3 linked regions of the Hahella chejuensis KCTC 2396 genome follow. The protein of the gene in region 3 interacts with the protein of the main gene of each other region in a pairwise test. Links are inferred from orthologs where the notes say so. Each region holds a gene or a part of one and is shown on either strand. Other genes may lie near its edges.

What was found. Proteins that work in one complex are often made in the same cells at the same time.
Region 1: the proteins of HCH_RS22480 (region 3) and grxD interact in binary tests that used the Escherichia coli proteins (3 or more experiments, as listed by UniProt). The link is inferred for Hahella chejuensis KCTC 2396 from one-to-one orthologs.
Region 2: the proteins of HCH_RS22480 (region 3) and HCH_RS00735 interact in binary tests that used the Escherichia coli proteins (3 or more experiments, as listed by UniProt). The link is inferred for Hahella chejuensis KCTC 2396 from one-to-one orthologs.

What each region holds. Positions count from the first base shown.
Region 1 is NC_007645.1:1,787,571-1,790,392, reverse strand. It holds grxD (Grx4 family monothiol glutaredoxin), read right to left. Parts: upstream 1,661-2,822; coding sequence 1,340-1,660; downstream 1-1,339. Other genes in the region: HCH_RS07985 (aspartate aminotransferase family protein), read left to right, coding at 2,012-2,822; HCH_RS07995 (TonB C-terminal domain-containing protein), read left to right, coding at 584-1,303; HCH_RS08000 (DUF1631 domain-containing protein), read left to right, coding at 1-481. UniProt on the Escherichia coli protein: Monothiol glutaredoxin involved in the biogenesis of iron-sulfur clusters.
Region 2 is NC_007645.1:173,357-176,183, forward strand. It holds HCH_RS00735 (ABC transporter permease), read right to left. Parts: upstream 2,068-2,827; coding sequence 934-2,067; downstream 1-933. Other genes in the region: HCH_RS00730 (ABC transporter ATP-binding protein), read right to left, coding at 1-937; osmF (glycine betaine ABC transporter substrate-binding protein OsmF), read right to left, coding at 2,118-2,827.
Region 3 is NC_007645.1:5,145,095-5,149,962, forward strand. The notes cover bases 1,192-3,975. They hold HCH_RS22480 (BolA family protein), read right to left. Parts: upstream 2,854-3,975; coding sequence 2,530-2,853; downstream 1,192-2,529. Other genes in these bases: HCH_RS22470 (hypothetical protein), read left to right, coding at 1,252-1,866; HCH_RS22475 (L-threonylcarbamoyladenylate synthase), read right to left, coding at 1,904-2,521; HCH_RS22485 (exo-alpha-sialidase), read right to left, coding at 2,971-3,975. In the rest of the region: sbcB (exodeoxyribonuclease I), read right to left, coding at 1-1,078; more of HCH_RS22485, read right to left, coding at 3,976-4,868. UniProt on the Escherichia coli protein: Transcriptional regulator that plays an important role in general stress response. Has many effects on cell morphology, cell growth and cell division. Acts by regulating the transcription of many genes, including dacA (PBP-5), dacC (PBP-6), ampC and mreB.

The DNA.
Region 1 (2,822 bases), 3.4 Mb from region 3 along the record:
CGCCAAGCTTGAACACATGCTGGGAGAGCTGAAGAAGGCGCTGACAGAAACCTTCAAGCAACAATCTATAACCAGCGCGCAAAACGATGCGCCTAAGCCACCGGCTCCTGTCGCAGCAGTCATAGAGCAAAAACTCACCCCTGCTATAAAGACAGCCGTAGAACGGCAGAGCGAGTACGAAGACGCTGCGCTGGCGGAATATCTGACCAAAATAGATGAAATGGAGTGCGGAGCTTGGATTGAGTTCTCACTCGTTAATGGAACCCGCTTCAGATGCAAGCTGTCCACAAAAATTGAGGATTCCGATACCTACATATTCGTTAATCGCTTAGGCTTGAAGGTCGTCGAGAAAACCCGAGGCGAATTGGCGCATGAGTTACGCAAAGGACGCATCAAAGCGCTGGAAGAAGGCCTTCTATTCGACAGAGCGATGAATGCCGTTATCGGCAACCTGCGAAAGATGTCAGGTAAAGCTGCGTGAAGCGGAATAGGACTACCCGCTTCACATAACTGACGCAAACTCATTTCTACCGCCTTAGGAAATAAGTTAAATTCGCTACAGACCTCAAGCCCCATGTGTTTTATGCCTGACAGTGAATTTAACGGTGGATGCGCCGCCAACGCCATTTTCTTATCTATCCTTGCTCACGCAGGCATACTGTTCCTGCTCTTTTCCATTCAGCTTCCACAGAAAGAAAATCCAACAATCACAATCACTCTCAACGCCCGGACGGTTAGCACTCCTGGAACTCAACAAACTCAAAGTATGCCTGCGCAAACCGAGGCGCCAAAGGATATTGTTGACGACACACTCCCGTGGAAGGGCTCGCAACAAGATACTTTTTCGGGAATACCTCGCCTGAATGCAAATCGCACCAACCTGAACTGGGTAAGCAACCTGTTTAAAGGCGAGTCGGAGTCCGCCGACAAAAAGCCCAACAGGCCGGAAAGCGAAGCGTATGAGATGGACGCGTCTATTCTGGAGCTACTGAGAAGCCAGCCGTCAACACATTCGACCTTCTGGCCCTACCTTGTTCGCCACTTGGCGCAAAATCGTCTGTACAACAATCAATATGAATATAGCGACCTTACAGAAGCCCGCACGGTCGTGCTCAAGTTGCAGTTTCAAGAGACAGGCATGCTAGTAAAAGCGGAAGTTGAGAGAAGTAGCGGAGATGAGAAGCTGGACGCTGCAGCGATTCGCAGCGCATACGCCGCCAACCCCTATCAACGCCCCCCTCCTTCAGATAGCGTATTTGGTTACAGTTATCTGGTGCAGATACTTTACGCCCCCGCCAGCTAGACAAAGCGACAGACCCAAATCGCATACTCGAAATGGTTATTCCGCGACAGCAGCGCCCTTCACCATTCCCTGTAGCTCACCGGACTCATATAACTCAGCGACGATATCACACCCGCCAACCAGCTCACCTTTAATATACAGCTGAGGATATGTTGGCCAATTAGAGTAGGTTTTCAACGCTTCGCGAATTTCCGGGTGCTCCAGAATATTTACATAAGCAAATTTTTCACCGCAGGCCATCAATGCCTGAACTGTACGAGCAGAGAACCCGCACTGAGGAGCATTCGGCGTTCCCTTCATAAAAAGAATGATGGGATTACTGGTTAATTGCTCTTTGATAACTTCGATGACATCCATAAACCTAACCTTTAATAACAGTCATTGAGTGATTGGTTGACTATTTTACTATGTTTTTAAGCGCTGGCGATGATGATTTAATCAGACAACGACCTAATGCGCTGCAAATTAGGCGCTTCGCCCTTTCTGGAACGGAAGTATACGCGAAAAGAGACGCTTCTTCAGGGGCAATTAGTCGCTTCTTAGCCAGGAAATTTGAGCCAGATCAGGGCCTCCCTGGGCTTCGTTGCCATGTGTAACAATTATCTATACTATAGCTGTTGGAACAGGCAGCCGGGGCTGCCTTTTTGCGTTATATAGGGTTTTCAACCATATATAGAGTTTAAGGTTGTATATAAGAGGACGAAGAAAATGGCCGGTCCAACCCTGATGAATACTTATGGCAGACTGCCCATCGCCTTTACGCATGGAGAAGGTTGCTGGTTATACGATACTCAAGGCAACCGCTATTTTGACTCTGTAACCGGCATCGCCGTATGTGGGCTGGGACATGCACACCCCGCCGTATCTGAAGCGGTTTGCAACCAATCCAAGAAGCTTTTGCACTGCTCCAATCTTTATCAGGTTCCTCTACAGCAACAGCTGGGCGACCTGTTATGTCAAGTCGCCGGTATGGACAGTGTTTTCTTTTGCAACTCCGGCGCCGAAGCTAACGAGGCCGCAATCAAACTGGCCCGCCTATATGGTAAAAAGAAAGGTATTGAGTCTCCTTCAATCATTGTTATGGAGCACTCTTTCCACGGCCGCACCCTCGCCACATTAAGCGCCACAGGCAACCGCAAGGTCCAGGCCGGGTTTGAGCCCCTGGTGTCTGGATTTGTACGCGCGCCATACAATGATATGAAAACCCTGGAGAATATCGCACGCGCCAACAACAATGTCGTGGCAGTGCTGATGGAGCCTATCCAAGGTGAAGGCGGCGTAAATATCGCACCTGTGGAGTACCTTCACGCAGTTAGAAAACTGTGTGACGCCAAAGGCTGGCTACTGATGCTAGATGAAGTGCAAACCGGAAATGGCCGCACTGGCGCTTATTTCGCCTATCAGGACTACGGCATCGCTCCCGACGTGGTGACCACCGCCAAAGGCCTGGGCAACGGTGTCCCTATCGGAGCCTGCTTGGCGAAAGGCGTCGCCTCCGAGGTGTTTCACCCTGGCTCGC
Region 2 (2,827 bases), 5.0 Mb from region 3 along the record:
CCTGCAGACCCATGTCCGGCGTAACGTCGATTTCCCGCCAACGATAGCTGGCGTCGCCGTCCACGGTTGCCTGCAGTAATCGCACCGGCGCGTTCGCGCCATCAACGGCCCACAGTCTGCCTGCGCCCTGGCATGGGGGCGCTACGCCTTGTATACGGGGCGGATCGGGGCGCATGATTTCGCGCACCTGCTTGCAGGACGCCGCTTTCAGGCCCCGGTCCTGGCTGCCGATAATATTCTCGACGAAGGGGTTCGCGGGGCGGTGCAGAATATTTTCCGGTGTGTCGTACTGGACTATCTGACCTGCGTCCATCACCACAATACGGGTGGCGAGCTTCAATGCTTCTTCAATATCGTGGGTAACGAATACGATGGTTTTTTTAATCTGCGATTGAATCCGCAGCATCTCTTCCTGCAGGCTTTCCCGGGTGATAGGGTCGAGGGCGCCGAAGGGTTCGTCCATGAGCAGAATGTCCGGGTCCGCCGCCAGCGCGCGCGCGACGCCAACCCGCTGCGCTTGTCCTCCTGACAATTCATGAGGCATTTTTTCGGCGAAAATGGCGGGATCGAGGGCGAAAAGCTCCAGTAATTCATTAACCCGATTTTGTATGCGTTGCGGTTCCCATTTAAGTAGGCGAGGGACCACGGCGATATTTTTCGCTACGTTCCAGTGTGGAAACAGACCGATGCTTTGAATGGCGTAGCCAATCCGTCGGCGCAGCGTGTTGATCTCGAAGCTGGCGATTTCCTGGTTATTGATCAGAATGCGGCCTTTGCTATGCTCCGCCAGTCGGTTGATCATTTTTAGCGTGGTGGACTTGCCACAGCCAGAGGTGCCTACCAGCACGCAAAAGTCGCCGCTGGCGATATCTAAAGAGAGGTTGCGTACGGCGTAATGCTCGCCGTATTGCATGGATACGTTGTCCAGTCGGATCATGGGGCGCCTCGGGTTGTGGCGGTCAAAAATGCGAATAGAGCGTCTGCGGTAAGCGCGAACAAAATGGTGGGAATGGCGCCTAACAGCACCAGATCCATCGCCGCCTGTCCCAAGCCCTGAAAAATGAAGGTTCCCATACCGCCGGCGCCGATTAACGCGGCGACGGCGGTAAGGCCGATGGTTTGCACGGTCATGATGCGCAGTCCTTCCAGAATCACGGGAGCCGCCAATGGCAGGCGCACCTGCAGGAATACCTGGCTTTCACTCATGCCCATGCCGCGCGCAGCCTCCAGAACGGGTTCAGGGGTTCCGGTGAGAGCGACGTAAGCGTTACGGGTCATAGGTAATAGACTGTAGCCAATCAGTGCGATCAAGGCCGGGGTGAAGCCAATGCCCTGAACGCCGATAGCGCGCAGCCACTCAAACTCGTTGGCGAGGTAACTCAGAGGCGCGATCAATAGTCCGAAAAGCGCCAGGCTCGGGATGGTCTGCAGCACGCTTAGCACGCCGAATAATCCGCGCCGGGCCTTTTCCGAACGCGTCGCCCAGATGGCGAGCGCCATGCCCATCAGTGCGCTGGGCAGCATTGACCAGAAAACCAAGCTGAAATGCGCGCCCATCTCCGTGACAAACTGCCGTTGTCTGACATGAAACTCCTGCGCCAGGGATAACTTTTCCAGTGCGCCATAGTGATAGGCGATAGCAATGGCCCCGCCCACGACTATGACGCTGGCCAGTTTCAGCCAGACGCCAGCCTGTAACTTATGACAGGCTTCAACCACGATCAGCGCCATAAAAAAGCCAGCGAGCCAGAAGCCGCCACCCAGCGCTGCACGGCCATGGCGCAGGCCTTCGGCTGCGCGTTCCAGGCCGAATACGCCCGCCATCACCGGCAATAAGGCGATCACTGTAGTCGCCGTCAACAACATGACGAGATAAGCGTTGTATGTGGGGCGCCAAGATAAAAAGGCGATGGCGACGGCTCCGCCGAAAATGGGGAGGCTCCACTGCAGGGAAAGCGCATTCGTTAACGCAACGCCTTCGCCAGGAAGTATGCGATTAGGTTGAAAGGATGCGAAATCCAGAAACAGCAGCGCGACTATGGCCAGGACGGACATGGATAGCGTCACACGGTTTGCGCCAGACAGCGCGCTGTTGTTTCTCGTCGGAGATGTGTGGGTCAGAGCAGTCCGGCGGATTGTAGAAACTCCCGGGCGACTTCTTTGGGGTCCAGACCATTTACGGCGACGTCGGCGTTGAGGCGTTGTAGCGTAGTCAGGTCGAGCTTTTCGAATATCGCGTCAATCATTGGACCGATGTCAGGATTTGCTTTCAGCACTTCGCCGCGGATCACCGCTGCGGGCTCATAGACCGGCTGCACATTGCGCGGGTCCTGCAACACCACCATATCCAGAGCGCTCAGACCGCCATCAGTTCCATACGCCATCGCCGCATTGACGCCGTTGGTGCGCAGGGCGGCGGCGCGTATAGTCGCGGCGGTGTTGCCGCCGGATAATACCAACAACTGGTCGGCGCTCAGTTGAAAGCCATAGGCTTTCTGAAAGGCGGGCAGGGCGAACTCAGATTCCACAAACTCTGCGCTGGCGGCGAGCTTTATTTCTCCGCCATCTTTCAGAAAACGGGAAAGGTCATCCAGGGTCGCCAGTTTTTGTTCTCGAGCCAAATCGCCGCGTACGCTAATCGCCCAGGTGTTGTTGGCGTCAGCGGGATGCAGCCAGACTAAATTATTGGCGGCAAGGTCTTTTTCTTTTGCGGTGGCGTAGGCTTTGGCCGGGTCCTTCCAAACCGGGCTGTCCGCCATATCGAAGAAGAAGGCCGCATTTCCCGTGTATTCCGGATAAACGTCTATCTGGCCATTGATCAGCGCGG
Region 3 (4,868 bases):
GATCGGTCTCGCTGTCGTCCATGGGTTCGTTGAACACTTCCGCCACCCGTTGCTGAATATTCTCCGCCTGACGCAACGCCTGCAGGTGCGATCTCAGCTTGTCGCCGTCCAGCTGAAAACCGCGCAATCTCTCCGGGTCCATGGTTTTGAGGATTTTGCTTTCAACCAGAATGGGGCATTTGTTCAGATGCACGACTTTCAGCGGGATACGTTCCGCGCCTTCCGGGAGGTCTTCATTCGACGTGAAGATGCGCTCTCGAATCTTCTCCACTGGCAAGTGCGTCCAGGTGGAGGGATCAGCGCGCAGATCATAGACGATCACGCCGTTGGGATTGGTTGGATGACGCGCAATGGGCGCCACCATGGCGCAGCAGCCTAAAGCCGCCGGAAATTTGGAAGACACATGAAACAGGGGTTTCATGCGTTCGATATCCACCAGCCCTTCCAGAACTTTCTTATTGCGATGGCCGAGCACGTAGTCATACAACTTGGGTTGCGCCGTCTTGATCAGACGCGCCACAGCGATGGTGGCGTACACATCAGACATAGCGTCATGCGCCGCCTCGTGGGTCACGCCATTGGCCTTGGTCAGCTCTTCCAGGCGAAAACTGGGGACGCCTTCTGCGTTCATGGGCCAGTTTATGCCGTCGGGCCGCATGGCGTAGGTAAGCCGCACCATATCGATGACGTCCCAGCGGGAATTGCCGTTGCGCCACTCCCGGCTGTATGGATCGTAGAAGTTGCGGTACAGCGTGTTGCGGGTGACTTCATCGTCGAAGCGGATGCTGTTGTAGCCGACCACACAGGTTCCCGGACGCGAGAACTGCTCATGGATCAGGCGGATAAATTCCGCTTCGCTCACGCCCTCGGACAGCGCCTTCTGTGGCGTGATGCCGGTGATCAGGCAGGCTTCCGGTTGCGGCAATACGTCTTCCGCCGGCATGCAATACATCACCAGCGGCTTTTCGATGGGGTTGAGATCCAAGTCCGTGCGCACGCCCGCAAACTGAGAAGGTCTGTCTCTGCGGGGATCTGCGCCCCAGGTCTCGAAATCGTACCAATAAAAGGTGTCAGCCATTTAACTACTCTGAGTCGTCAATCAGGCGCCCATGTTAGCCAATAGCGCCCCGTTCGTCATGTTGGATTCCCGGCCGATTGCTGGCACAGCATTTGAATAAGTTCTGAATATGTCAGGAATACGCGCTTTCCAATGCCGGAAACAACGCACTCAGAAATTACAAGGTAGCCGTCATGGGTTTAATTCGCACTTTATTTGAATATGGAAATCAGGCGTACGAAGGCCTGAAACAGCCCACCGCCGCCCAGCAGACAAAGGCCGACGCGGCCATGGACAATCTTCCTGAGCCAGGAACCGTGACCCTGTCGGGTCAGCAGCAGGAACAAAGCTCCCGTCCCCGGGTCATGATCAAAGAGTTCCAACAAGGAGTCGGGCAAGATACTGCCTTTGTGCAGCAGACGCTCAGGCAAAAGCTTGCCGAGTATGGCGTCACCAGCGTACGCGGACAGGTTCGCCTGGGACGCAGCGAAACCGGCGCGCTGGAAATTTCCGGCGCGATTCCGACAGAGGCCAAACAAAAGATTGAAGCGGATATCAATCGCAACCCGGATATCAAGCAAACATTCGTACGTCTGAGCAATCAGAAGCCCGCACTGGATTACGTGCAGAACGTCATGCGTCTGCAGAATGCCTATGGGGGCGACAACTCGCTATTCAGTTCGTTGCTTTCCTCCAACCCACAGAACAATTCCCTGCAGGACATCGTACAGCGCTTTCACAAAATGGGGTCCGCCGCCGCGGAGATGACCGCAAACTCCGGCTCCGCCTTCTCCATCTCCATCAGCTGATCACGTCAGCCGCCGGCGATACCGGCGGCGCATTCTCTCAGAAACTGGAAACGTCGCCCGCGCCTTCCCGCAAGATCACCGGCGCATCGTCGGTCAGGTCAACGACGGAGGTGGGCTCCATGCCGCAGAAACCGCCATCGATGATCAAGTCCACCGCATGCTCCAGCATCTGACGGATCTCATAGGGATCGGTCATCGGCATTTCTTCGCCGGGCATAATCAAGGTAGAGCTCATCAACGGAGCCCCTAACTCCTCCAACAACGCCTGCGCAATGCGGTTATCAGGCACCCGGATGCCGATTTGACGCCGCTTCGGATGCAGCAACCTGCGCGGCACTTCCGAAGTCGCCGTCAAAATAAAGGTATAAGCGCCGGGGGTATGGTTTTTCAGCAGTCGATAAGTGCTGTTGTCCACCTTGGCGTAGGTGGAGATATCGCTCAAATCCCGGCACACCAGCGTAAAGTTATGCTTATCGTCCAGGCGGCGAATGCTCTTGATGCGGTCGGCGGCGTTTTTATCGCCGATGGCGCATCCCAGCGCATAACCGGAATCCGTGGGGTAAACGATAACGCCGCCGCTGTGGATGATTTCCACCGCCTGGCGAACCAGGCGGGCCTGCGGGTTATCCTGATGAATCTGGAAGAACTGGCTCATTGACCGCCCTACTCCGTTTTGGCTTTTTTACTACCGCCCATGCAATTGGGCGAGTCTGGGGCCTGGCCTTTTTCCAGCCATTCCTGCGGGGTGAAGGTATGCAGCGCCAGCGCGTGAATGCCTTGCTGCATCAACTCGCCCAGCACTGCATATACTTTCTGGTGCCGTTGCACGGAACGCATGTCGGTAAATTGCGGCGTCACCAACACCACTTTGAAATGGGTTTCCGAATTAGGGGGGACGCTGTGCATGTGGCTTTCATTGATCACCTCCAGGTGCGTCGGAGTGAAAGCCTCTTTTAACTTATTCTCAACAGAGATCTGGATTTTCATATTTTATTCAGCAGATAGGATTAGACAGCAAGCCGCCGCGACGGGACCCGTCGCGGCGTAGATAATGACTACACTATAAACCACTCCGCCGCATTCGACGAGCGGAGCGACCACCGCTTATCTCACTGTGACGCCGGCCACCACTGGATAAGGCTCCGCGCGATTGGCCGCATAGTCCCGCATCCACACTTTAAAGATGTACTTTCCCGGCGCGACGACATTCCCTGTGCCGGAACGTCCGTCCCAGTCTATCGCGACACGGCGTTCGCCAATCAAAGGCTCCCGATACAGCTCTCGCACCAGAGAACCGCCTCGCGCCTCGTAGACATATACTGTCGTCAACGCGCCTTCATTGAGATCAAACTCCAGGCGCGCCTTGTCGTCTGATTGATCTCCATTGGGTGTAATCACTTCCGGCGTGACGCTGATATTCGCCCATTGCGGGGCGACGGTGTCCACAATCACCCGCAACTCGCCATTTACACTGATTCCCTGGGTGTCTGTGGCTGACAACGCAATCACATAACGATCATCCGCCACCTTAACGCCGCTGAAATCACGGCCGTCCCACACTTTATCAAGCGAAACGCCGCTGCCTTGTTGACGAAACAATTCCACTCCATCCCGGTTTTGATAACTAAGCGTCCAATCGAGATTCTTGTTGAAGCTTGCTTTAAGCGTGACGTTATCGCGCCGTCCATCGCCATCTGGACCAAATTCCGCATAGTTGGACTCATAGCTCAACAATTGCGGCGGTTCCGAGTCTGATACGGTGTTCACGCTGAAATACACTTCTGCCGGAGCCGCCGCCACGCCGTCCAGATCCACGCCAGTAATCAAGAACCGATAAGAGCCGTCCGGAGTGACTACGCCATTGTGGTCCAGCCCATCCCAAGTCAAGTCGAAGCGCTCTCCATTGCCGCGAAACACGTTCACCGGCTCATCCTCCGGCGTGAGGACAGAGGCCTCCCATTGCAGCGGAGCGGTGAAATCGGCGCGTACTCTCAACGTGTCATTGGAGCCGTCGCCGTTTGGACTGAAGGGAGAGGGCTTGGCGGTGGCGTTCTTGATCGCCGCCAAGCCCTGCATCCCTCGCGCCACGATAATCTCAAAATTGCCACTGCGATTATCGTCCCAGGCGACGAATATGCCGCCGGACTCATTGACCGCCACCCTGGTCACCAGGGACCCCAATTCACTGGGAGATATATTGGCGGCGGGGGAAAACGTCAGGGCTCTGTCTGTGGAGTAGGCGAACATCGCTTCGTAGTTGCCCGGGGTCGTATCCTGCCAAACGACATACAACACGCCGTCGGTATCCGTGGTCAAATCCGGGCCGATTGAGGAACCCGGATTACGGCTGATGTTGCCGGGCGGCGCAAAATGCTGCCCGCCATCCTCAGATCGCGCCACATATATCTCCGCCTCATCATTGATCTGCTCACTCCAACCGATGTAAACATTGCTGCCCGCATCCGCCGCCAGCGAAACGGAAGATGACGCCGCACTGCTAGCGGAAATACTCACCGGCCGGGAGAAGCTGCGCCCGCCGTTTCTGGAATACATGTGATAGATATTCTGTGCGTTGGTCCAGGCCACGTGGATACGCCGATCTCCTCCCGCCGTCATACGCACGCTGGAGACAAAGTTGGCTTTCATCTTGGCGACTTGCTGAAAACTGTCGCCTCCGTCCACGCTCTGGGTCACTATCACTTCTTCCGTCCCGGTGTCGGTCCAGGCCACATAGATCACGTTCCCCGAGTCCACCAGAATATCCGCCCGCACCGAGGCGCTGTCGTCCCCAGAAAGGCTGACGGCCTGGGAAAAAGTTTTGCCGCCATCCTCCGAACGCACGTAAAGAATCGTAGAGGCGCCGTACAAAGTATCCTGCCACACCACATGCACTCGACCGTGAGAGTCCACCGCCACATCCGGCGCGCTGGATTGGCCGGAGGACGACGACAATTGCTTCGGCGGCGTGTAGTTTTCACCTTTATCGCGAGAGCGCGCGAACA